Caldimonas brevitalea: one gene and its partner. The protein of the gene in region 2 binds, or shares a complex with, the protein of the main gene of each other region. Links are inferred from orthologs where the notes say so. Each region holds a gene or a part of one and is shown on either strand. Other genes may lie near its edges. The genes, in order: AAW51_RS06730 and AAW51_RS14475.

Region 1 (10,878 bases), 1.8 Mb from region 2 along the record:
GTTCTTGCGCGAGGCGGTGCGCCATGGCCTGCGCTGCGTGCGCGTGATCCATGGCAAGGGCAACGGCTCACCCGGCCGCGAGCCGGTGCTCAAGACCAAGGTGCGCGGCTGGCTGGTGCAAAAGGAAGAGGTGATCGCCTACGTGCAGGCGCGCGCCTCCGACGGCGGCAACGGCGCGCTGGTGGTGTTGCTGCGGCCGTCCAACGACCTGGCACGCCGGCCGGCGTCCGCGTCGGCGCCCTGACGACCGGCCCGGCCGGCTCAGCCGCCCTTGTTGCGCATCCAGTCGGCCGTATTGAAGAACGACGCCTGCAAGCGCTCGGCCAGGTGCGGGTCCAGCCCCACCTCCGACATCGCTTGCTGCATGCAGGCCAGCCACTGGTCGCGCTCGCGGATGCCGATCGCAAACGGCAGATGGCGGGCACGCAGCCGCGGGTGGCCGAAGCGCTCGACGTAGTGCTGCGGCCCGCCCAGCCAGCCGCACAAAAACCAGAACAGCTTGTCGCGCGAGCCCTCTGTCGAGGTCGGGTGCATCGCCCGCAGTTCGCGCCAGGCCGGCTCCAGCTCCATCAGGTCGTAAAAGCGGTCGACCAGCTCGCGCACCTTGGCTTCGCCGCCCACGACTTCAAACGGGCTCACCTCGCCCGGGCGGTCGGATTCGTCGTTCACGTCTTTCCTCTCGACGGGCGCAGCGGCCCGTCCTCGTTGCATCACTTCAAATAGCCCCAGGCCTTCAGCCGGTTGGCCGAATAACCGGCGGCATCACCCTGGCGCGTCGCCGTCAGGTACCGGTGGTAGTGCTTCGCGGCTCGCTCGCGGTCGCCCATGCCTTCGAGCGACACGCCCTTCAGAAACGTCACGCCGGGGTCGCCCGGCAGCAGGCGGTCGAACGCCTCCAGCTCTTCGTAGGCCCGGTCGGGCTGCCGCGCGCTCAAGGCCAGCACGCCCGCCAGCTTGCGGGCCTGCGCCTCTTGCGGATAGACGGTCTTGGCGGCGTCGGCATAGCGGCGCGCCTCGCCGGCGTTGCCCTGGGCATGCAGGCATTGGGCCATGCGCAGGTTGGCCGCGTAATCCTGCGGCGTGCGCTTGATCGCGGCGGCAAACTCACCTTGTGCATCGGCATACGCCTTGCGCGACATCGCGGTCTCGCCGTTCTTGCAGGCGTCGATGGTCGGTTTGATGCGGCGCAGGCCGGCCGTGCGGTCCATGAAGCGCTCGCGCCCGGTAGCGGCCGAGCTGCTCGCCGCATAACGGCTCTCGGCCAACTGCCGCGCGGTGTCGCGCCGCTCGCTGCTCATCGGGTGCGAGGAGAACATGGTACGCAGCAGGCTCGGGCTTTCTTTCTCCTGCTCGACCAGGATCTGGTGCAGCTGTGTCATGCCGGTGGCCGGGTAGCCGGCCCGCACCATGTACTCCTGGCCCAGCGCATCGGCTTCTCGCTCGTTGTCGCGCGAATAGCTGGACAGCAAGGCGCTCGCGCCGACCTGGCTGCCGAGCCCCGCAAGCGCGCCCCATTGCGTGTTCGATGCTGCGACGTTGAGGCCGGTCACCACGGCCTGCGCCACCATCGCCTGCCCCTGGCGCTGCGCGGCGTGCCGCGCGTTCACATGGCCCAGCTCATGGCCCAGCAGTGCCGCCAACTCGGCTTCGTCGTGCAGCTCGGTCATGATGCCGCGCGTCACGCCGACCGCCCCGGCCGGGAAGGTGTAGGCATTGACGTAGTTGGCGTTGAGCACGCGGTAGGAATACGGCATCTGGGGCCGGTGCGAGCGGCCGTGCAGGCGTTGCCCGACCTCGCCGACATAGTCGTTCACCTCGCCGTCCTGCACGCGGCCGAGGTCCTGCGAGAACTGATGCGGCGATTGCTGCTGGTCGACCTCGCGCTCCTGGGCTTCGCTGAGGCCGACCACGATGCTCTCGCCGGTCACCGGTGAGGTGGCGCAGCCCGACAAAAAGGCCAGGCCGGAGGTGGCGGCGCCGAACAGCCACAGCGTGTCGCGGCGCGTCAGGCGGTTGCGGCGCAAGCGGGCGCCGAAGTCGTCGTCACGGTCAGCAGCGGTCATGGCAGGCTCCCAAGAGTCGTTTTCCCGGGATTGTAGGAAGCGGCCGGCACCTGAGACCGGCAGCGGCCGCGGTCAGCCGCGTTCGTCAGCCGCGTTCGTCGGGCGTGTCGACCCGCGCGGCCACCGCCTGGATGGCCCGTGCCGCGGCCGAGCCCGGCAAGCTTTCGAGCAACAGCTGGCGGCGCTGCACCGCCTCGCGCACCGACGGGTCGCTCGGGATGTCGCCCAGCAGGGACAGCCGCACGCTCTCGCCTTGCGGCGTCGAGACGAACCGGTCGACCACGTTTTGCAGTTGCTGCGCGATGATCTTGCCGTCGCCGGGCTTGGCCACCTGGTTGACGACCAGCCGCAGCGTGCGCCGGCGTTGTTGCGTGGCCAGCACCTTGATGGTGGCGTAGGCGTCGGTCATCGAGGTGGGCTCGGGCGTCGCCACCACCAGCACCTCGTCGGCCAGCGACACGGCATACAGCACGACGTCGGAGATGCCGGCGCCGGTGTCGAGCACGACATAGTCGTAGCGCGGCACGAGCGTGGCCAGCACGGCCTGGAACTTGTCGCGCACCTCGGGCGTGAGACGCGAATATTCGACCAGGCCCGAGCCCGCCAGCAGCACCGAGAAGCCGCCGGGCGCGACCAGGATGGCCTCTTCGAGCTGCGCCTTGCCGGTGAACACGTCGTGCAGCGTGATCTTGGGGAACAGGTTGAGCACCACGTCCAGGTTGGCCAGGCCCAGGTCGGCGTCGAGCACCAGCACCCGGTGGCCGCGCTTGGCCAGCCCGGCGGCCAGGTTGGCCGAGACGAAGGTCTTGCCGACACCGCCCTTGCCGCTGGTGACCGCGAGCACCCAGGCGTTCTTGCCACCGCTGGCAGCGCGCGCCTCGGAAGGGGTCTTCATGGCTTCATTCATCGCTCGCATCCTGTGCGTCGCTGTGGTGGGCCCCGAGGCCGAACAGCATGCCTTTTTCTTCCGCACTGACGCTGCTGATCGCGGCCTGCTCGAGGCAGACCCGGTTGCGCCCCTCCGTCTTGGCGCAATAGAGCTGCAGATCGGCCCGCTCCATCCAGAGCGACGCCGACGACCGCACCCACTGCGGCGCATAGGCGCCGCCGACGCTGGCCGTGATGTGCACCTCGTGGCCCGAGGTCAGCTTCACCGGCTGCGCCTCGATGGCGACGCGCACCCGCTCGGCCACCGCGGAGCCGAAGGTCGGCTGGCAGTTGGGCAACATGATCGCGAACTCTTCGCCGCCGTAGCGCGCCACCGTGTCCATCGGGCGCACGCTGTCGCTCAGCCGCACGCCGACGGCCTGGATCACCTGGTCGCCCGACTCATGGCCGTAGGTGTCGTTGATGCGCTTGAAATGGTCGATGTCGAGGATCAACAGCAAGGCCGATTCGCCGGTGCGCGCGACCCGGTCGATCTCGCGTTCGAGCACCGCCCGGAAGTGGCGGCGGTTGGTCAGCCCGGTCAGGGCGTCGCGCAGCGACAAGTCGCACAAACCGTCGAGCACCGCCTGCAGCCAGGCTTCGCCGTTGCCTTCGACCCGCGGCGGCAGCGGATAGCGCCCCTGCTGCAACAACGTGAGCGCCTGCTCCAGCTGGAGCTTGCGCAGATCCACGAGGAAGGAGGCAGTCGCTAAGTCCACAATCAGATCGAGGAGAAGTGTCGGCGCAGTCTAGCAGCGGTCCCCGGGGTGGCATCCACGAAAAACAGGAGGCGCCACGCCCGTTGGCTCCTTATCGGTGCAGTCGGTGAATAACTGTAGGGGCCGGATGGAAATATCGGCACGGGCGGGCGGCGATCGGCAACTGCAGCACGGTCTGCAGCGCAAAACACGCGGCCGCTGCGCAGATCCAACCGCTCGGCCGCCGCCCTCAGGCCGCCGCCTTGCGCAGCGTCTCGACCACCGGTCGGCGCAACACCTCGCGCAGCCCCCACCACCCGGCCGCCAGCGCCAGCACGGCCCCTGCGGCGGTGCCGGCAAGCGGCACCCACGGCGAGGCGCTCCAGCTGAAATCGAACACGTAGCGGGCCAGGCCCCAGCCAACGCCGACCGCCGCGGCCGAGGCCAGCAGGCCGGCGAGCGCGCCGACGCCGAGCAACTCGGCACGCTGCACCCGCCCGAGCAGGACACTGCCGGCGCCCATCGCCCGCATGATGGCGAACTCGCGGGTGCGCTGCTCGCGGGTGGCGACGACGGCCGCGAACAGCACCACCAGGCCGGCGGCGAGCGTGAAGCCGAACAAAAACTCCACTGCCCGGATCACCTGGTCGAGCACCCGCTGCACCTGGCCGATCGAGGCCGACACGTCGACGTTGGTGATGTTGGGAAACTGCCGGCTCAGGGCAGCGTCGAACCCCGGCGCCGCCGGCGCCTTGAAGGCGGCGATGTAGGTCGAGGGCAGATCGGGCAGCTGCGCCTGCGGGAACATCACGAAAAAGTTGACGCGCATCGACGCCCAGTCGACGGTGCGCAAGCTGGTGATGCGCGCCTCGCTGAGGTGGCCGGCGATGTCGAAGCGCAGCCGGTCGCCGAGTTTCAGGCCCAGCGTCTCGGCCAGGCCGGCTTCCACGCTCAGGCCGTCGGCCTCCTCGGGCACCCAGCGGCCGCCAGCGAGTTCGTTGTGCGGCGGCATCTCGGCCGCATGGCTGAGGTTGAACTCGCGGTCCACCAGGCGTTTGGCGCGGTCTTCCTGAAAGTCGCCGGCCGAGATGTCGCGCCCGTTGATCGCCACCAGCCGGCCGCGGATCATCGGATACCAGTCGTAGCGGGCCACGCCGGCCTGCTGCAAGTGCCGGCGGAAGTCTTCGCCCTGGTCGGGCTGGATGTTGATCACGAAGCGGTCCGGCGCGTCGGGCGGTGTCGCCGCCCGCCAGCTGCCGATCAGGTCGGTGCGCAGCAGCACCAGCAGCACCAGCGCCAACAAGCCGACCGACAGCGCCGACACCTGCAGCACCGCAAACGCCGGCCGTGCGCACACCTGGCGTGTCGCCAGCACCAGCCAACGCGGCGCCCGCGCCTCGGGCACCGCCCGGCGCAGCACATGCACCGCCACCCAGGCCAGCAGCGCGAAGACCAGCACCGCGGCCGCAAAGCCACCCACCGCGATCAGGCCCAGCAGCCAGTCGGACGAAGCCGCCAGCAACAGCCCGGCGAAGCCCAGCGCGCCCGCGGCCAGCACCAGCACGGAGGCGGCCTTGGGTTCGCCGACGTCGCGCCGGATCACGCGCAGCGGCGGCACCCGCGACAGCTGCAGCACCGGCGGCAAACCGAAGCCGAACAGCAGCGTCAAGCCGACCCCCAGCCCGAACAAGGCCGGCCAGACGCCGGGCGGCGGCAAGGCGGTTTCGACCAGGCCGGCGAACAGCACCACAAAACCGTGGTGGACCGCATAGCCGAGCGCAATGCCCAGGGCGCTGGCGAACAGGCCCACCGCGAAGAATTCGAGCGCGTAGCTGGCGGCGATGGTGCGCTGCGCCTGGCCGAGCACCCGCAGCATCGCGCATTCGTCGAGGTGTCGGTTGGCGAAGTCGCGCGAGGCGATGGCCACGGCCACCGCGGCGAGCAGCGCGGCCAGCAGCGCCACCAGGTTGAGGAATTTCTCGGCACGGTCGAGCGTTTGGCGCATTTCCGGGCGGCCCGATTCGAGCGACTCGACGCGCACGCCGCGCAGCTTGCCGGTCTTGATCTCGGCTTCGGCCCACTGGACGAAAGCCTGGACGTCGCCGCGCCGCCCGCCGTCGCGCGCCGCCACGGCCAAACGATAGGTGACGCGGCTGGCCGGCTGGATCAAGCCCGTCGCTGGCAGGTCGTCCTGGTGCAGCATCACGCGCGGCGAAAAGCTCATGAACCCGGCGCCACGGTCAGGTTCGATCAGGATCACCTTGGCGATGCGCAAGCGGGCGTCGCCCAGCAGCAAGGGGTCACCCAGCCGCAGCTGCAAGGCGTCGAGCACGCCGGCATCGACCCACACGGTGCCGCGCGCCGGGCCGTTGCGCACCGCCTGGGCGGCGGCCCCCACCGCATCGGCCACTTCCAGCCGCCCGCGCAACGGATAGCCCGCGCTGACCGCCTTGACCGCCACCAGCCGGCTGGCACCGCCGCGCTCGTCCGGCGCGCGCGCCATGCTGGGGAAAGACACCGAGTGGGCGGTGTCGAGCCGCTGCTGGCGCGCCCGTTCGACGAAGGCCGCCGGGGTGGGTGTATCGGTGGCCACCAGCGCGTCGCCGCCCAACAGCTGGCCGGCGTCGCGCGCCAGCCCGGTCTTCAGCCGGTCGGCAAAAAAGCCCACCGCGGTCAAGGCGGCGACCGCCAGCATCACGGCCACGATCAGCAGGCGCAGCTCGCCGCTGCGGAAGTCGCGCAGCGTCTGACGCCAGGCGAGCAGGAGGGTCGACGGAGTGAACATGAAGGGGACGGCGTACGGAATCGCAACAGGGGCCCACGGTAGCGCATGCACGCGCCGGCCGCCAGGGCCGGGGCTTTGCGGCCTGCCCGGCGTGGCGAGGCCGGCGCCACGGGCGTTTGAACGCTGCGTTCAAGACGCTGCAATGGCGCGTGCGGCCCTGCGTGCTGCAATGGTTGCACCATGTCGACCGCCCACACCCTCCCCCCGTTGTTCGTCTCGCACGGCTCGCCGATGATCGCGCTCGAACCCGGCGCGACCGGCGCCTTCTTTACACGGCTCGGCCGCACGCTCGACGCCAGTTTCGGCTGCCCGCGCGCGATCCTCGCCGTGTCGGCCCACACCGCGGCACGCCGGCCGGTGTTGCTGGCAGCGCCCCGGCACCACACGGTGCACGACTTCGGCGGTTTCTCCGACGCGCTCTACCGGCTGCGCTACGACGCCCCCGGTGCCCCGGCGCTGGCGGCGGAGGTCGCACGCTGCCTGACCGCGGCCGGTGTCGGCGTGGAGGTGCAGGACGCCGGCGGCCTCGACCACGGCATCTGGACCGCGCTGATGCACCTGTGGCCCGAGCCCGAGGTGCCGGTCTTGCCGCTGTCTCTGGTGGCCGACGCCGCGCCCGACGCGCAGTTCGCGATCGGCGCGGCCCTGGCGCCGCTGGCCGAGACGGGCGTGCTGGTGCTCGGCACCGGCAGCATCACGCACAACCTGCGCCTGCTGTCGTGGGGTGCCGGAGAAGGCGGGCCCGAGCGGCCCGAATCGGCGGCGTTCCGGCACTGGGTGTACGAGCGGGGCCAGGCGCGCGACTGGGACGCCTTGTTCGACTACCGCCGGCAAGCGCCGCACGCGGCGCTGATGCACCCGACCGACGAGCACTGGCTGCCCTTTTATGTCCCGGCCGGTGCCGGCGGCCGAGCCCATGCGCCGGTGCGCCTGCACGACGCGGTGACCCTCGGCGCGCTGGGCATGGACGCCTATGCCTTCGGGCCGCATGCGGCCCGCCTGCACGAGGCGCTCGAACTCGGCTGAGGCGGGCGCGTCCGTCAGGGCTGGCGGGGGAAGGAACCCACCACACCCTCGACGTAATAGTCCATCGTCGCGATGCCCGCTTCATCGAGCACTCCCGCGGCCTGCCGCTGGCGGCCCTGGTTGTCGACGATGCGGCCCGAGAAGGGGTGGAAGGCGCCCGACGAGATCGCTGCCGCACGGGCCTGCACCAGCTTGACCGTATCGGCCGGCACCCGCCGGCTGAAGGGCGCCAGTCGCACCATGCCGTCCTTCAGGCCGCCCCAGGCGGGTCGGGCCGCCCAGCGGCCATCGAGGACGTCTTGTGCGATGCGGGTGTAGAAGTCGCCCCAATGGTGGGTGACCGCCGTCAGCTGCCCCCGGGGCGCGTGCTGCCGCATGTCGCTGTGGTACGGAATGCTCATCACGCCCTGCTCCTCGGCCGCCTGCACCGCCGCCGGCGACGCGCTGTGGTGCGTGATCACGTCCGCCCCCTGGCGGATCAACGTCAAGGCCGCGTCGCGCTCGCGTGCGGGGTCGAACCAGTTGTTGAGCCACACCACCCGCACCCGGGCCTTGGGGTTCACCGACCGCATGCCCAACGTGAAGGCGTTGATCCCCTGCACCACCTCCGGCACCGGGAAACCGGCGACATAGCCGGCCGTGCCCCGCTTGCTCATGCGGCCGGCAACGATGCCGGCCAGGTAGCGGCCCTCGTAGAAGCGCGCGTTGTAGGTGGCGACGTTGGGGGCCCATTTGTAGCCGCCCATGTGCTCGAAGGTCACGCGCGGGAACTCGGCCGCCACCTTCAGTGTCGGGTCCATGTAGCCGAAGCTGGTGGTGAAGATCAGCCCGTGGCCCTGCTGCGCCAGGTCGCGGATCACACGCTCGGACTCGGGGCCTTCGGCGACGTTCTCGACCATCGTGGTGGCCACCCGGCCGGCGAGACGCTGCTCCATCTCCAGCCGGCCATGGTTGTGCTGGTAACTCCAGCCGGCCTCGCCGACCGGGCTCACGAACACGAAGCCGACCTTGAGCGGCGGCTTGGCGTTGCCCTGGGCCGACGCCGCAGGCGCCGCAGGCGCCACAGGGATGAGGCCGACGCTCAGCGCGGCCGCAAGGCACAGCCCCTTCACGGCGTGCCTGAGGTTTTTGAACATGGTGGTCCTCTACATGGCCCCGTGGGTCGACGCAGGCCGCCTGGGGCGCGGCGGCCTGCTCTCTCGTGGCGTGGCTACGTCTACCGGAATTGCTCGAAGGTGGCGTCGAGCCGCTCGATCCAGCGCGCCTTGTCGGCCTGGTCGGCGAAGCTCGCCTCGAAACTGTTGCGGGCCAGCGTGTAGGCGTGGCCCGCGTCGAGCGGCAAGGCCGCGAAGGTCTCGAGGTAGTTCTGGTTGAGGTAGCCGCCGAAATAGGCCGGGTCGTCGGAATTGACGGTGGCGGCCAGTCCGGCGGACAGCAATTCTCCCAGATTGTGCGCACCCAGCTGGTCGAACACGCACAGCTTCACATTCGACAGCGGGCACACCGTCAGCGGGATGTGCTCCCGCGCCAGGCGCTGCACCAGCGCCGGGTCTCCCAGGCAGCGCACGCCGTGGTCGATGCGCTCGACCTTGAGCACGTCGAGCGCGTTCCAGATGTATTCGGGCGGGCCCTCTTCACCGGCATGCGCCACCAGCCGCAGCCCCAGTTCGCGGCAACGCGCAAACACGCGCGCGAACTTCTCCGGCGGATGGCCGCGCTCGCTCGAATCGAGCCCGGCGCCGATGAAGTGCTCGCGCAAGGGCAAGGCCTGCTCCAGCGTCTGCAGCGCGTCGTCCTCGCTCAGGTGGCGCAGGAAGCACAGGATCAACTGCGCACTTACTCCCAGCTCGGCGCCGGCCCGGTCGGCCGCGCGTTTCAAGCCGTGGATGACGGCCTCCATCGGCACGCCACGCGCGGTGTGGGTCTGGGGGTCGAAGAAGATCTCGGTATGCAGCACATTCTCGGCCGCCGCCCGCCGCAGATAGGCCCACGCCATGTCGTGGAAGTCGTCCTCGGTCAGCAGCACGCTGGCGCCGGCGTAATAGATGTCGAGAAAACTCTGCAGGTCGGTGAAGGCGTAGGCGGCGCGCAGCGCCTCGACGCTCGGGTAGGCGAGCGCCACACCATTGCGCTTCGCCAGCTCGAAGATCAGCTCGGGCTCGAGCGAGCCTTCGATGTGGATGTGCAGCTCGGCCTTGGGCATCGCGGCCAGCAAGGCCGGCAGGCGTTCGCGGGGGATGTGGGGAAAGGTCTTCTTCATCGACAGCTCGCTCCGGGTGGGGTCAAGGCCTGAAGGGGGCGCTGCCGTCGGGTGCCAGGCAGCGCCATGCAACATGAAAAAAAGGCCGCCCGGCACGTCGCGGGGCGGCCTGCTCGGACAGCGCGGTTTACTTCGCCGACGGCAGCTTGCCTTCGACGCCCTTCACGTACCAGTTGATGCCGTGCAGGAATTTGTCGTCGGCCACGGCGCCCTGCGCCAGCACTTCCTTGCCGGACTGGTCGGCGATCGGACCCTTCCAGATCGAGAAGCTGCCGTCCTTCAGGCCGGCCTTGACCTTCTCGACCGCTTCCCGGGCGTCGGCCGGCACCTTGTCGGAGACCGACACCAGGTCGATCGCGCCTTCCTTGACGCCCCACCAGGTGGCCTGCGTCTGCCAGCTGTTGTTGAGGACTTCGTTGACCACCTTCTTGTAATAGGGGCCCCAGTTGATGATGGCCGAGCCCAGGTGGGCGTTGGGGCCGAACGAGCTCATGTCGGAATCCCAGCCGAAGCCGAACTTGCCGGCCTTCTCGGCGGTCTGCAGCACCGCGGACGAGTCGGTGTTCTGCATCAGCACGTCGGCGCCCTGGTTGATCAGCGACTGCGCGGCCTCGCCTTCCTTGGGCGGGTCGAACCACTTGTTGACCCACACCACGCGGGTCTTGATCTGCGGGTTGACCGACTGCGCGCCCAGCGTGAACGAGTTGATGTTGCGGATCACCTCGGGGATGGGAATGGACGCCACCACGCCGAGCGTGTTGGTCTTGGTGACCTTGCCGGCGATGACACCCGCCATGTAGGCGCCTTCATAGGTGCGCGCATCGTAGGTGCGCAGGTTGTCGGCGGTCTTGTAGCCGGTGGCGTGCTCGAACTTCACGTCCTTGTGGTCGGCCGCCACCTTGAGCATCGGCTCCATGTAGCCGAAGGTGGTGCCGAACACCAGCTTGTTGCCCTGCCCGACCATGTCGCGGATCACGCGCTCGGCATCGGCGGCTTCCGGGACGTTCTCGACATAGCTGGTCGCGATCTTGTTGCCGAACTCGGCTTCGAGTTCCTTGCGCGCGCGGTCGTGCGCGAAGGTCCAGCCCGCGTCGCCCACCGGGCCCACATAGGCGAAAG
Region 2 (10,697 bases):
CTGGCGGAGGATCGCGCCATGAGCGACGGGTTGACGAACGCCGACCTGCTGTCGCTGTTCGGCCACTTCCTGATGTTGTCGCTGCTGGCGATCGGCGGCGCCATCTCCACTGCCCCCGATGTGCACCGTTACGTCGTCACTGAACGCGGCTGGTTGACCGATGCCGAGTTCACCACCTCGATCGCGCTGGCCCAGGCCGCGCCCGGCCCCAACCTGCTGTTCGTCGCGGTGGTGGGGTGGAACGTCGCGGGGCCGATGGGGGCTGCGGTGACGATGTTCGGCATCATGTTGCCGTCGACCACCCTCGCGCTGTGGGCGACCCGCTGGCGCAACCAGCGGCGTGAGGCGCGCGGCGTGCGTGCCTTCAGCGCGGGCATGGCGCCGATCACCGTGGGCCTGGTGCTGGCGACTGCGTGGCTGCTGGCGGAGCCGACCCGCGAGCAGCCGGTGGGATGGGCCTTGATGCTGTTGACCGTCGTGGTGATGCTCAAGACCCGGCTGAGCCCGATCTGGATGATCGCGGTCGGGGCCGTCGTCGGGGCGATGGGTTGGATCTAGGGCGAACCTGAGCCGGTGCCACCCATCGGGCCTCGAAGCGAGATTCAGGCTCGAGCGACGAGGGCTGCTCAGGCGAGCGCCGTGTCGAGCATCGCACCGAGCGGCACCAGCCCCGCCAGCGCCTCGTCGGATGCGGGTGCCGGGTAGCGGCCGGGGTCGAGGAAGCGCACCTCGCTGCGGCCGTCCGCCAGCGGCACGATCACGAGGCTCAAGGGTGCGTCGATCGAAGCTCCCGATTCGCCGACCAGCACCGGTGTCACCCCTTCGCGCAGCCCCAGCACCAGCGCCGTGGACCCCGGGGCGCCAGCGCCCGGCGCGCTGACCCGGGCGAACACCGCATAACCGCTGCCCGTCGCCGCCGACTCGATCTTGCGCAGCGTTTCGTCCGCGTCGTACTTGCTGTGTTTCGCCGTCTGCGGCCGCTCGGACGGGCGCCTAGCGAAATCGGCGTTGACCGCCGCCATCACCACGGCAAGACATCCCGTCATCCAGAAGCGCGACTTCTTGCTCATGGGCACTCTCCGACGCTGAAGGCGTTGAAAACGAAGATGGACCGCGCGGGTGTCGGTTTCAAGCGCCTCCGTGTAAAGCTGTGTGTATTGGTTACCCAGGTTAACCCCAGTATCCAGAGCAGAGAACATCGGAGCCACGACCCAGCTCAGGGGCGCGACGCCACGAAGGCATCACGGGCCCGCACCGCGGTGTCGGGGAAGTCGCTGAACACCCCGTCCAGTCCCAGGCTGAAGAACTGCCGGTACTCCTGTCCGGGATCGTTGCCGTAACTGCCTGCCAAACGTTTGGCTTCATTGCGGAAGGTGTACGCGTGCACCACCAGCCCGCGCGCATGTGCGGCCTTCACGATGCTGTCGTCCGGCACGGCCTCGAAGTCCGCTTCGTTGACCACACCATCGCCGTTGACATCGATGCGCTGGCCGTTCTCGTCCAGCTTGGCGCGCACCTTGACGAGATAGCGCTTCCACGGGCCGATGCCGTCGGCATAGGTCTTGACTTCGTCCAGTCCGCGCTCCGTCAGCAGGTAGGCGTAGGTGTCGGCCGGACCCTTGCGGCCGGCCGCGGTCCAGTCATAGGGGCGGTCGTAGGGCGCGGTCAGGTCCATCTCGCCGGTGTCGGGGTTCTGGTCGTTCGCGTCCACCAGCTGCACCAGCTTGACCTGCGTCTTTTGCCGCAGCGCCTTCAGGTTGGCCTGCTCGAACGATTGGATGAACACCGGCGCGTCGGCGCGGTTCCAGCCGGCATCGGTCAAGGCCTTCAGCAGCTTGTCTTCGAGCGGCAGCCCGAGCGCCTGGTGATAAGTCGGGTGTTTGGTCTCGGGGTACACGCCGATCGTGCGGCCTGTCTCGCGGCCCTTGTCCTGGGCCAGCTTCAGCACCTCTTCGAAGGTGGGGATCTGGAACTGACCGTTGTAGCGCTGATCGCGATCGGCCATCGGCTGCTTCGCGCGCAGCGTGCGGATCTCGTCGAGCGTGAAGTCGGACGCGAAATAGCCTTCCTCTTCGACGCCGTCGACGACACGCTTGCGCTTGCGATCGGCGAACTCAGGGCGGCTGGCGACGTCGGTGGTCGCAGTGATGTTGGGCTCGTGGCGGGCAATCAACCTGCCGTCGCGCGTCGACACGAGGTCGGGTTCGATGTAGTCCGCGCCCATCTCGATGGCACGCGCATACGCTTCGAGCGTGTGCTCCGGCAGGTAGCCGCTGGCACCCCGGTGGCCGATCACGAGCGGGCGCGAGGCGGCCGGCTGCTCCGGCAGGGGCTGGTTGCCGCCCTCGCCGGCGTTGTCGTCGTCACCGCCGCCGCAGGCGGCGAGTGCGACGGCGGCGACCAGCGAGACGATCTGCAGCTTCGACTTGAACACCATGGTTCCTCGTTCTGGTGAGAAACCGGCAGTGTGGCGCGCTGGCGTGACAGCGGTTTGACGTGAGGCGCGTCGTGCCGTATCAGCGCGGGCTTTCGTAGAACACGTAGTTGGTGGCGAAGTCGCCGATCTCGAAGTACACCCGCTTCTCGCCGTCGTCGACCTGCCCGTTGAGGTTTTCGTCCAGCACGCCGTAGCCGAACCGGTACGACCTCGGCACGTTGTCGGTGGTGCCCATCGCGGTGCTCATCTTGTCGATCTTCAGGAAACGACGGACCAGTTTGTCACCGGCATAGACCTCGAGTACACCGTTGGTCCCGGTCCAGTTCTGAATGTCGCGGCGCCACTGGTTCTGCTGCTCCTGGGTGCAGCCGGCGAGCGCGATCAGCGTCACCAGGCTCGCCACGGTGGTACGGTGCTTCATCATTGTTCGCCTCCTCACTCCTGCTTGGTGCCGAAGATCTTGTCGCCCGCATCGCCCAGCCCCGGGATGATGTAGCCGTTCTCGTTCAGATGATGATCCACCGCGGCGGTCCAGCAGCGCACCTCGGGGTGCGCCCGGTCGAGGGCCTGCACCCCCTCGGGCGCGGCCACCAGCACCAGCGCGCGGATGTCCTGGCAGCCCTTGCGTTTGAGCAGGTCGACCGTCGCAATCATCGAGCCCGCGGTGGCGAGCATCGGGTCGATGATGAGCGCGGTGCGCGCCGCGAGATCACCGACGAAGTTCTCGAAATAGTGCTCGGGCTGCAGCGTGTCGTGGTTACGCGACAACCCGACCACGCTGATCTTGGCGTTGGGGATCATGTCGAGCACGCCGTCGAGCATGCCCAGGCCGGCGCGCAGGATGGGGACCACCGTGACCTTCTTGCCGCGGATCTGGTCGACCTCGGTCGGCCCGCTCCAGCACTCGATGGTGGTCTTCTCGAGCGGAAAGTCGGCGGTGGCCTCGTAGGCCAGCAGACGCGCCACCTCGGCCGTCAGCTCCCGGAACTTCTTGGTCGAGATGTCGACCTCGCGCATCAGACCGACTTTGTGTTTGACGAGGGGGTGCTTGACTTCGATGACGGGCATGGTGGTGTGCTGCGCCGCCGCGGCAGCGCCAGCGTCGATGGGACAGACAGAGATGGCAGTGTAGCGGGCCGGCCCGACGGGCACCGAGCGCCCTCGCTGCCCGAGCGGCTCAGGTCAACAGCAGGGGCAAGCCGTGTGCGGCCGTGTCGCGCAGCACCAGATGGGCGGTGTCGTCCAGTTCGCTGGGCTGCGGGTTCAGCACCACCACCTTGGCGCCCGCCTGCCGGGCCAACAGCGGCAAGCCGGCCGCTGGGTAGACGGCGCCCGAGGTCCCGACCACCAGCATCACGTCGCAGTCGTTCGCCGCATCTTCGGCCGCCTGCAACGCCTGCCCCGGCAGGGCCTCGCCGAACCAGACCACGCCGGGCCGCACCCGGTTGCCGCAGGTCTCGCAATGCGGCGGCCGCCCGGGCGTCGCGGTGCTCGTGTCGCAGGGCGGCTGGCCGCCTTTCCAGCGTGGGCAGGGGTCGAGCCAGCGGTCGACGAACAGGCCGCCATGGAGGCACACCACGTCATCGCTGCCGGCACGCTGGTGCAGATCATCGACGTTCTGCGTGATCAGCGTCATGCGCCCGGGATGTCGCCGCTGCCACTCGGCCAGTGCCACATGCCCGCCATTCGGCTGTGCCTGGGCCACGCCTTCACGACGGGAGGCATACCAGTCCCAGACCAGTTGCGGGTCGGCGCGGTAGCCGGCTTCGGTGGCCAACTGCTGTGGATCGAACCGAGCCCACATCCCGCCCAGCGCGTCCCGGAAGGTGGGCACGCCGCTTTCCGCGGACATGCCGGCACCGGTCGACACGCACAAGCGCCGCGCCTGCGCGATCCACTCGCGGGCGGTGTCGAGGTCAGCGTTCGTGATCGTCATGGCCTCAGCCGCGCTGGCGCAGCGCTTCGTAGAGACAGATGCCACTGGCCACCGAGACGTTGAGGCTCTCGACGGCGCCACGCATCGGCAGCTGCACCAGCTCGTCGCAGGTCTTGCGCGTCAGCTGCCGCATGCCGGTGCCCTCGGCACCCAAAACCAACGCCAGCGGCCCCTTCAGCTCGACTTCATACAAAGTCTTGGGCGCATCGTCGGAGGTGCCGACCACCCAGATGTTGCGCTCCTTCAGCTCGTTGAGCGTGCGCGCGAGGTTGGTCACCATGAAGTACGGCATCGTCTCGGCTGCACCGCTGGCGACCTTGGCGACGGTCGCGTTGATGCCGGCCGCATGATCCTTCGGCGCAATCACAGCATGTGCGCCCGCGCCGTCGGCCACCCGCAGGCAGGCGCCGAGGTTGTGCGGGTCGGTCACGCCGTCGAGCACCAGCAACAAAGGCGGCTCGGTCACGGCGTCGAGCAAGTCGTCGAGCGACTTGATGTGCGGCACCGGCTCGACCTTGGCGACCACCCCCTGGTGGCGCTGGCTGCCGCACAGCTTGTGCAAACGCTCGTCGTCGCTCTCCACCAGCCGCACGCCCGCCTCCTCGGCCCGGGCGGCGAACTGGCGCATGCGCTGGTCGCGCCGCGAGGCATCGACGTAGACCTCGTGGATGGTCTGGGGCGCCGTCTTCAGGCGCACGGTCACGGCGTGAAAGCCGAACAAAATCTTGGCGGTCATTGAGTAAGCTCCGGGCTGCGCACCGTGGTGCGAGCACCTTCGGTCATGCCGCGATGGTAGCCGCGACCCGGCCGGCCTCGATGCGGATCTGCCGGTCGCAGCGGCCGGCGATGCCGCGGTCGTGTGTCACCAGCACCAGGGTGGTGCCGCGCTCGCGGTTCAGGTCGAACATCAGCTCCATCACCTTTTCGCCGGTCGCGAAGTCGAGGCTGCCGGTGGGCTCGTCGGCCAGCAACACGGCCGGCTCGACCACAAACGCCCGGGCCAGCGCCACCCGTTGCTGCTCGCCGCCCGACAGCACCCGCGGGTAGTGACCCAGGCGCTCGCCCAGGCCGACCCGCCGCAACATCTCGGTGGCGGCCTTGCGCGCGTCGCTGCGGCCTTGCAGTTCGAGCGGCAGCATCACGTTTTCCAGCGCGGTGAGGTTGCCCATCAGCTGGAAGCTCTGGAACACGAAGCCCACCTTGGCGGCGCGCAGCGCGGCCCGGGCGTCTTCGTCGACGCTGAACAAGTCGCGTCCGGCCAGCCGCACGGTGCCTCGGGTGGGCGTGTCGAGGCCGGCGATGATGCCCAGCAGCGTGGACTTGCCCGAGCCGGAGGCGCCGACGATGGCGACCGACTCCCTCGGCGCCAGCGAGAAATCGATCTCGTGCAGAATCGTCAGCACGCCCGAGGAATCGTGCACCTGTTTGGTGACACGATCCACAACGATGATGGGTTCACTCATGGTGTTGGAAAGCAGAAGACGTCGCGACTGTATCGCGCTTGCCCTCGCCTGCGCGGCGCTGGGACATCTCCCGGCCCGCGCGGCCGGCAGCGCACCGGCCAAGATCCTCGTCGTGGGCGACAGCCTGTCGGCCGAGTACGGACTGAAGCGCGGCACCGGCTGGGTGGCCTTGCTGACGCAACGCCTGAGCGCGCAAAAAGTGCCGGCAACGGTGATCAACGCCAGTATCAGCGGCGACACCACCTCCGGCGGGCGCTCGCGTTTGCCGGCCTTGCTGAAGCAGCATCGGCCCTCGCATGTGGTGATCGAGCTGGGCGGCAACGACGCGCTGCGCGGCTTGCCGATCCAGATGTCCGAGGCCAACCTGCGCGCCATGACCGAGGCGGCGCAAGCCGCCGGCGCCAAGGTGCTGATCGTCGGCATCCAGCTGCCGCCCAACTACGGCAAGGCCTACGGTGCCAGCTTTGCCGCCATCTTCGAGAAAGTGGCCGAGGAGCGCCGCGCGGCCCTGGTGCCGTTTTTCCTGAAAGGCGTCGCCGACATCCCTGAACCACTGGCGATGTTCCAGGACGACCGCATCCACCCGAACGAAAAGGCGCAGGTTGTCATGCTGGACAACGTTTGGCCCGCCTTGAAGGCGTTGCTCGGCGGGCGTTGAGCCCCGCGACATCACCCGGGGGCGGCGGGCGGCAACGATGCCGCCCCCGCAGCGACCGGGCTCACCCCATGTGCAGCCCGCCGTTGATCGAGAAATCGGCCCCGGTCGCGAAACCGGCCTCTTCCGACGCCACCCACGACACGATGGAGGCAATCTCGTCGGGTGTACCCAGGCGCTTGACCGGGATGGTCGCGACGATCTTGTCGAGCACGTCGGGCTTGATCGCGCGCACCATGTCGGTCCCGATATAGCCCGGGCTGACGGTGTTCACCGTCACGCCCTTGCTCGCCAGTTCCTGCGCCAATGCCATCGTGAAGCCGTGCATGCCCGCCTTGGCCGCCGAGTAGTTGGTCTGGCCGGCCTGGCCCTTCTCGCCGTTCACCGACGAGATCTGGATGATGCGGCCCCAGCCCTTTTCGACCATGTCGCCGACCACCTGCTTGGTGACGTTGAACATGCTGTTCAGGTTGGTGTCGATCACCGCGTCCCAGTCTTCGCGGCTCATCTTCAGGAACATGCGGTCACGCGTGATGCCGGCATTGTTGACCAGCACGTCGATGACCCCATGCTCGGTCTTCGCCTTGGTGAAGGCGGCGACGGTCGAGTCCCAGTCGGCGACATTGCCGACCGAGGCATAGAAGGTGTAGCCCAGTTCCTTCTGCTGATCCAGCCACTTCACATAGTCGCGGCTCGGCCCGCAGCCGGCGATCACCTTGAAGCCATCGCGCGCCAGGCGCTGGCAGATCGAGGTGCCGATACCGCCCATGCCGCCCGTGACGTACGCAATTTTCTGAGTCATGTTCTGCTCCTACTTGAGTTCGTCGTGCCGCCATGGAGCGTCGTGGTAAACAGCGGCGGGGTCCAGCGGTGTTCACCCTCCCCTCCGGCGGCGGAGAAGGAAACTCAGCGCTCGACCGTCAACGCAACACCCATGCCGCCGCCGATGCACAACGAAGCAATGCCTTTGCGGGCGTCGCGCTTCTGCATCTCGTGCAGCAGCGTCACCAGGATGCGACAGCCGGACGCGCCGATCGGGTGGCCAATCGCGATGGCGCCCCCGTTCACGTTGACCTTGCTGGTGTCCCAGCCCATTTCCTTGTGCACCGCGCAGGCCTGCGCCGCAAAGGCTTCGTTGATCTCGAGCAGGTCGAGATCGGCGGGCTTCCAGCCCGCGCGCTCGAGCGCCTTGCGCGACGCCGGCACCGGGCCCATGCCCATGTAGGCCGGATCGAGCCCGGCGCTGGCATAGGAGGCAATCCGGGCCAGCGGCTTCAAGCCCAGTGATTGCGCCTTGGCCGCGCTCATCACCACCACCGCGGCCGCACCGTCGTTGATGCCGGACGCATTGCCGGCCGTCACCGTGCCTGCCTTGTCGAACGCCGCGCGCAAGCCGCCCAGCGCCTCGGCATTGGTCTTGCGATTGATGAACTCGTCGGCGGCGAACACCACCGGGTCGCCCTTTTTCTGCGGGATCGAGACCGGCACGATCTCGTCCTTGAAGCGGCCTGACTCCTGAGCCGCCGCCGCCTTCTGCTGCGACGCCAGGGCCAGCTCGTCTTGCGCCTGGCGTGTGATGTCGTATTGCTTGGCGACGTTCTCGGCGGTGATGCCCATGTGGTACTGGTTGTACACGTCCCACAGGCCGTCGGTGATCATCGAGTCCGTCATCTTCCAGTCGCCCATGCGCTGGCCGTCGCGCGAGCCGAGCAGGACGTGCGGCGCCAGGCTCATGTTTTCCTGGCCGCCGGCGACGACGATCTCGGCGTCGCCGTCGCGGATCGCCTGCACGGCGAGCATCACGGCCTTCAGGCCCGAACCACACACCTTGTTGATGGTCATCGCCGGCACGCTGTTCGGCAAGCCGGCCTTGATCACCGCTTGCCGGGCTGGGTTCTGGCCCACGCCGGCGGTCAGCACCTGGCCCATGATCACCTCGCTGACCTGATCGCCCTGCAGCCCGGCGCGCTTGAGCACCTCGGCGATGACGATGGCGCCCAGCTCTGCCGCCGGGGTCTTGGACAGCGTGCCTCCAAACTTGCCGACCGCGGTGCGCGCGGCGGACACGATGACGATGTCAGTCATGGTCGACTCCTTCTGTACGGGTTGTCTTGAAATGTGGATGGTAGAGATCAGGCCTTCTGCTTCACGTAGCGTCCGGGCGCCGCTTCGATGGGCGGATGGCGGGCGCTGCCGGGGGCTTTCGGTGCGGGTACACGGCGGCCGGCCTGCGGCTCGAGCCAGGCGCTCCATTCGGGCCACCAGCTGCCGGGATGTTCGGTCGCGCCTGCAAGCCAGTCCGCCGCTTCGGCAGGCAAGGCCGCGTTGGTCCAGTAACTGCGCTTTTTCTTGCCCGGCGGGTTGATGACCCCGGCGATGTGGCCGGAGGCGCCCAGAACGAAGCGCTTGTCGCCGCTCAGGAGCGGCACCGAAGCATAGGCGCCGTCCCACGGCACGATGTGATCTTCGCGCGAACCGTAGATGAAGGCCGGCGCGTCGATACGCCCGAAGTCCAGCGGCGCGCCGCAGACCGTCAAGGCACCGGGCTCCTTGAGCTTGTTCTCGAGATAGGCGTTGCGCAAGTACCAGCAGTACATCGGGCCCGGCAAATTGGTGCTGTCGGAGTTCCAGTACAACAGGTCGAACGGGGGTGGCGTCTGCCCTTTCAGGTAGTTGCCGACCACATAGTTCCACACCAGGTCGTTGGGCCTGAGAAACGAGAAAGTGGCCGCCAGTTCCTGCCCGCGCAGCAAGCCGCCGCCCGCCGGGCTTTGCGCGCCGATGCTCATCTCGCGCAGGTGCACCGCCGCTTCGTCGACGAACACGTCGAGCACGCCGGTGTTGCGGAAATCGAGGAATGCGGTCAGCAAGGTGACGCTGCTGGCCGGCTTCTCACCGCGTGCCGCCAGGACCGACAGCGCCGAGGCGAGGAGCGTGCCACCGACGCAGAAGCCCAGCGTGTTGAGCTTGGGGCTGCCGCTGATCTCCTGCACCAGCTGGATCGCGCGGATGCAGGCGTCTTCGACGTAGTCGTCCCAGTCCAGCCGGCCCATGCTGTCGTCGGCGTTGCGCCAGCTCACCATGAACACCCGCAGCCCCTGCTCGACGGCATAACGCGCCAGCGAGTTCTCTGGCTGCAGGTCGAGGATGTAGAACTTGTTGATGCAGGGCGGGACGATCAGCAGCGGATGCTCGTAGACCTCGGCCGTGAGGGGTTTGTATTCGATCAGCTGGAACAGATGGTTTTCGAACACCACGCTGCCCTCGGTCGTGGCGACGTTGCGCCCGACCTCGAACTGGCTCTCGTCGGTCTGCGACATGTGGCCCTGCTTCAAGTCCCGCAGCAGGTGTTGCAGCCCTTGCGCGATGCTCTCGCCGCCGGTCTCCAGGGCGCGCCGCTGCACCTCGGGGTTGAGCGCGAGGAAATTGCTCGGCGACGACGCGTCGATCCATTGCTGCACCGAAAAGCGGATGCGTTGGCGCGTCTTCTCGTCGGCCTCGAAGCTTTCGGCCATCTTCAGCAAGGTGCGCGCATTCAACAAATACATCGCCGCAAGAAAGCCGGCGCTGCGGTTGCCCGACCACTCCGGCGCGGCGAAGCGGCGGTCGGGCAGCGGCAGGGGCTGCGCCTTCGGATCGAGAATGCTGTTCCAGATCTGCGCGGCCTCTTTCAGGTACTCGGCCTGCAAGGCCGACCAGGCCTGCAGCGGCAGGTTCAACGGGCCGAACGACGCGGCGAGCGCAGCCGCTGCTTCGGGTGGGATAGGTGGTGGGGCCGGGGGTGATGCGCTCGCCGACGCGCCCGGGGTGGCGGACTGTGGCGCAGCATGGGGCCGCGCAGCGGCGGTGGTGTCCTCGGTCGCTACGGCGGCAGGAGCTGGCGAGGGAGCCGCCTTGACAGCGGCCGCCGGGGCCTTCGGCGCGCGAGCACGCGCGGGCGCGCGCGGCGCTGCAGCCGATTCGGCACCTGCCTTTTGCCGCTTAGAAGACCCTGTGCTTCCACCTTGCTTCATCGTCACCTCGAAACCCTGACCACCGGCAGCGCGGCCGCGCTGCCGATTTGCTTGTTTGTACACCGTGGCTGCCGGCGTATGAACCGTGCGGCCATAATCCTCTCGCCTCCTCGAGGCGTGTCAACCGGGCATGTCAGCCCTTGCAGGTCCCTGAACTGATCCTGAACTGATGTATCTCATCGCGATCACCTGG

What was found.
Region 1: the proteins of AAW51_RS14475 (region 2) and AAW51_RS06730 are in contact, whole or in part, in a cryo-EM structure (PDB 9GE8), measured with the Escherichia coli proteins. The link is inferred for Caldimonas brevitalea from one-to-one orthologs.

Annotation. Positions count from the first base shown.
Region 1 is NZ_CP011371.1:1,536,243-1,547,120, reverse strand. Bases 3,707-6,790 are described here. They hold AAW51_RS06730 (ABC transporter permease), read right to left. Parts: upstream 6,474-6,790; coding sequence 3,939-6,473; downstream 3,707-3,938. Other genes in these bases: AAW51_RS06725 (dioxygenase family protein), read left to right, coding at 6,654-6,790. In the rest of the region: AAW51_RS06755 (Smr/MutS family protein), read left to right, coding at 1-244; AAW51_RS06750 (group II truncated hemoglobin), read right to left, coding at 262-711; AAW51_RS06745 (M48 family metalloprotease), read right to left, coding at 711-2,063; AAW51_RS06740 (MinD/ParA family protein), read right to left, coding at 2,149-2,958; AAW51_RS06735 (GGDEF domain-containing protein), read right to left, coding at 2,963-3,682; more of AAW51_RS06725, read left to right, coding at 6,791-7,499; AAW51_RS06720 (BMP family ABC transporter substrate-binding protein), read right to left, coding at 7,514-8,635; AAW51_RS06715 (adenosine deaminase), read right to left, coding at 8,716-9,759; AAW51_RS06710 (BMP family ABC transporter substrate-binding protein), read right to left, coding at 9,887-10,878.
Region 2 is NZ_CP011371.1:3,362,017-3,372,713, forward strand. Bases 4,754-7,656 are described here. They hold AAW51_RS14475 (arylesterase), read left to right. Parts: upstream 4,754-5,819; coding sequence 5,820-6,494; downstream 6,495-7,656. Other genes in these bases: rlmB (23S rRNA (guanosine(2251)-2'-O)-methyltransferase RlmB), read right to left, coding at 4,754-5,109; AAW51_RS14470 (ABC transporter ATP-binding protein), read right to left, coding at 5,153-5,836; phbB (acetoacetyl-CoA reductase), read right to left, coding at 6,556-7,293; AAW51_RS14485 (acetyl-CoA C-acetyltransferase), read right to left, coding at 7,398-7,656. Outside these bases: AAW51_RS14430 (chromate transporter), read left to right, coding at 1-22; AAW51_RS14435 (chromate transporter), read left to right, coding at 19-558; AAW51_RS14440 (hypothetical protein), read right to left, coding at 627-1,070; AAW51_RS14445 (glycerophosphodiester phosphodiesterase), read right to left, coding at 1,217-2,437; AAW51_RS14450 (hypothetical protein), read right to left, coding at 2,517-2,858; upp (uracil phosphoribosyltransferase), read right to left, coding at 2,873-3,505; AAW51_RS14460 (SIR2 family NAD-dependent protein deacylase), read right to left, coding at 3,615-4,373; more of rlmB, read right to left, coding at 4,378-4,753; more of AAW51_RS14485, read right to left, coding at 7,657-8,576; phaC (class I poly(R)-hydroxyalkanoic acid synthase), read right to left, coding at 8,624-10,510; AAW51_RS14495 (hypothetical protein), read left to right, coding at 10,674-10,697. UniProt on the Escherichia coli protein: TesA is a multifunctional esterase that can act as a thioesterase, lysophospholipase and protease.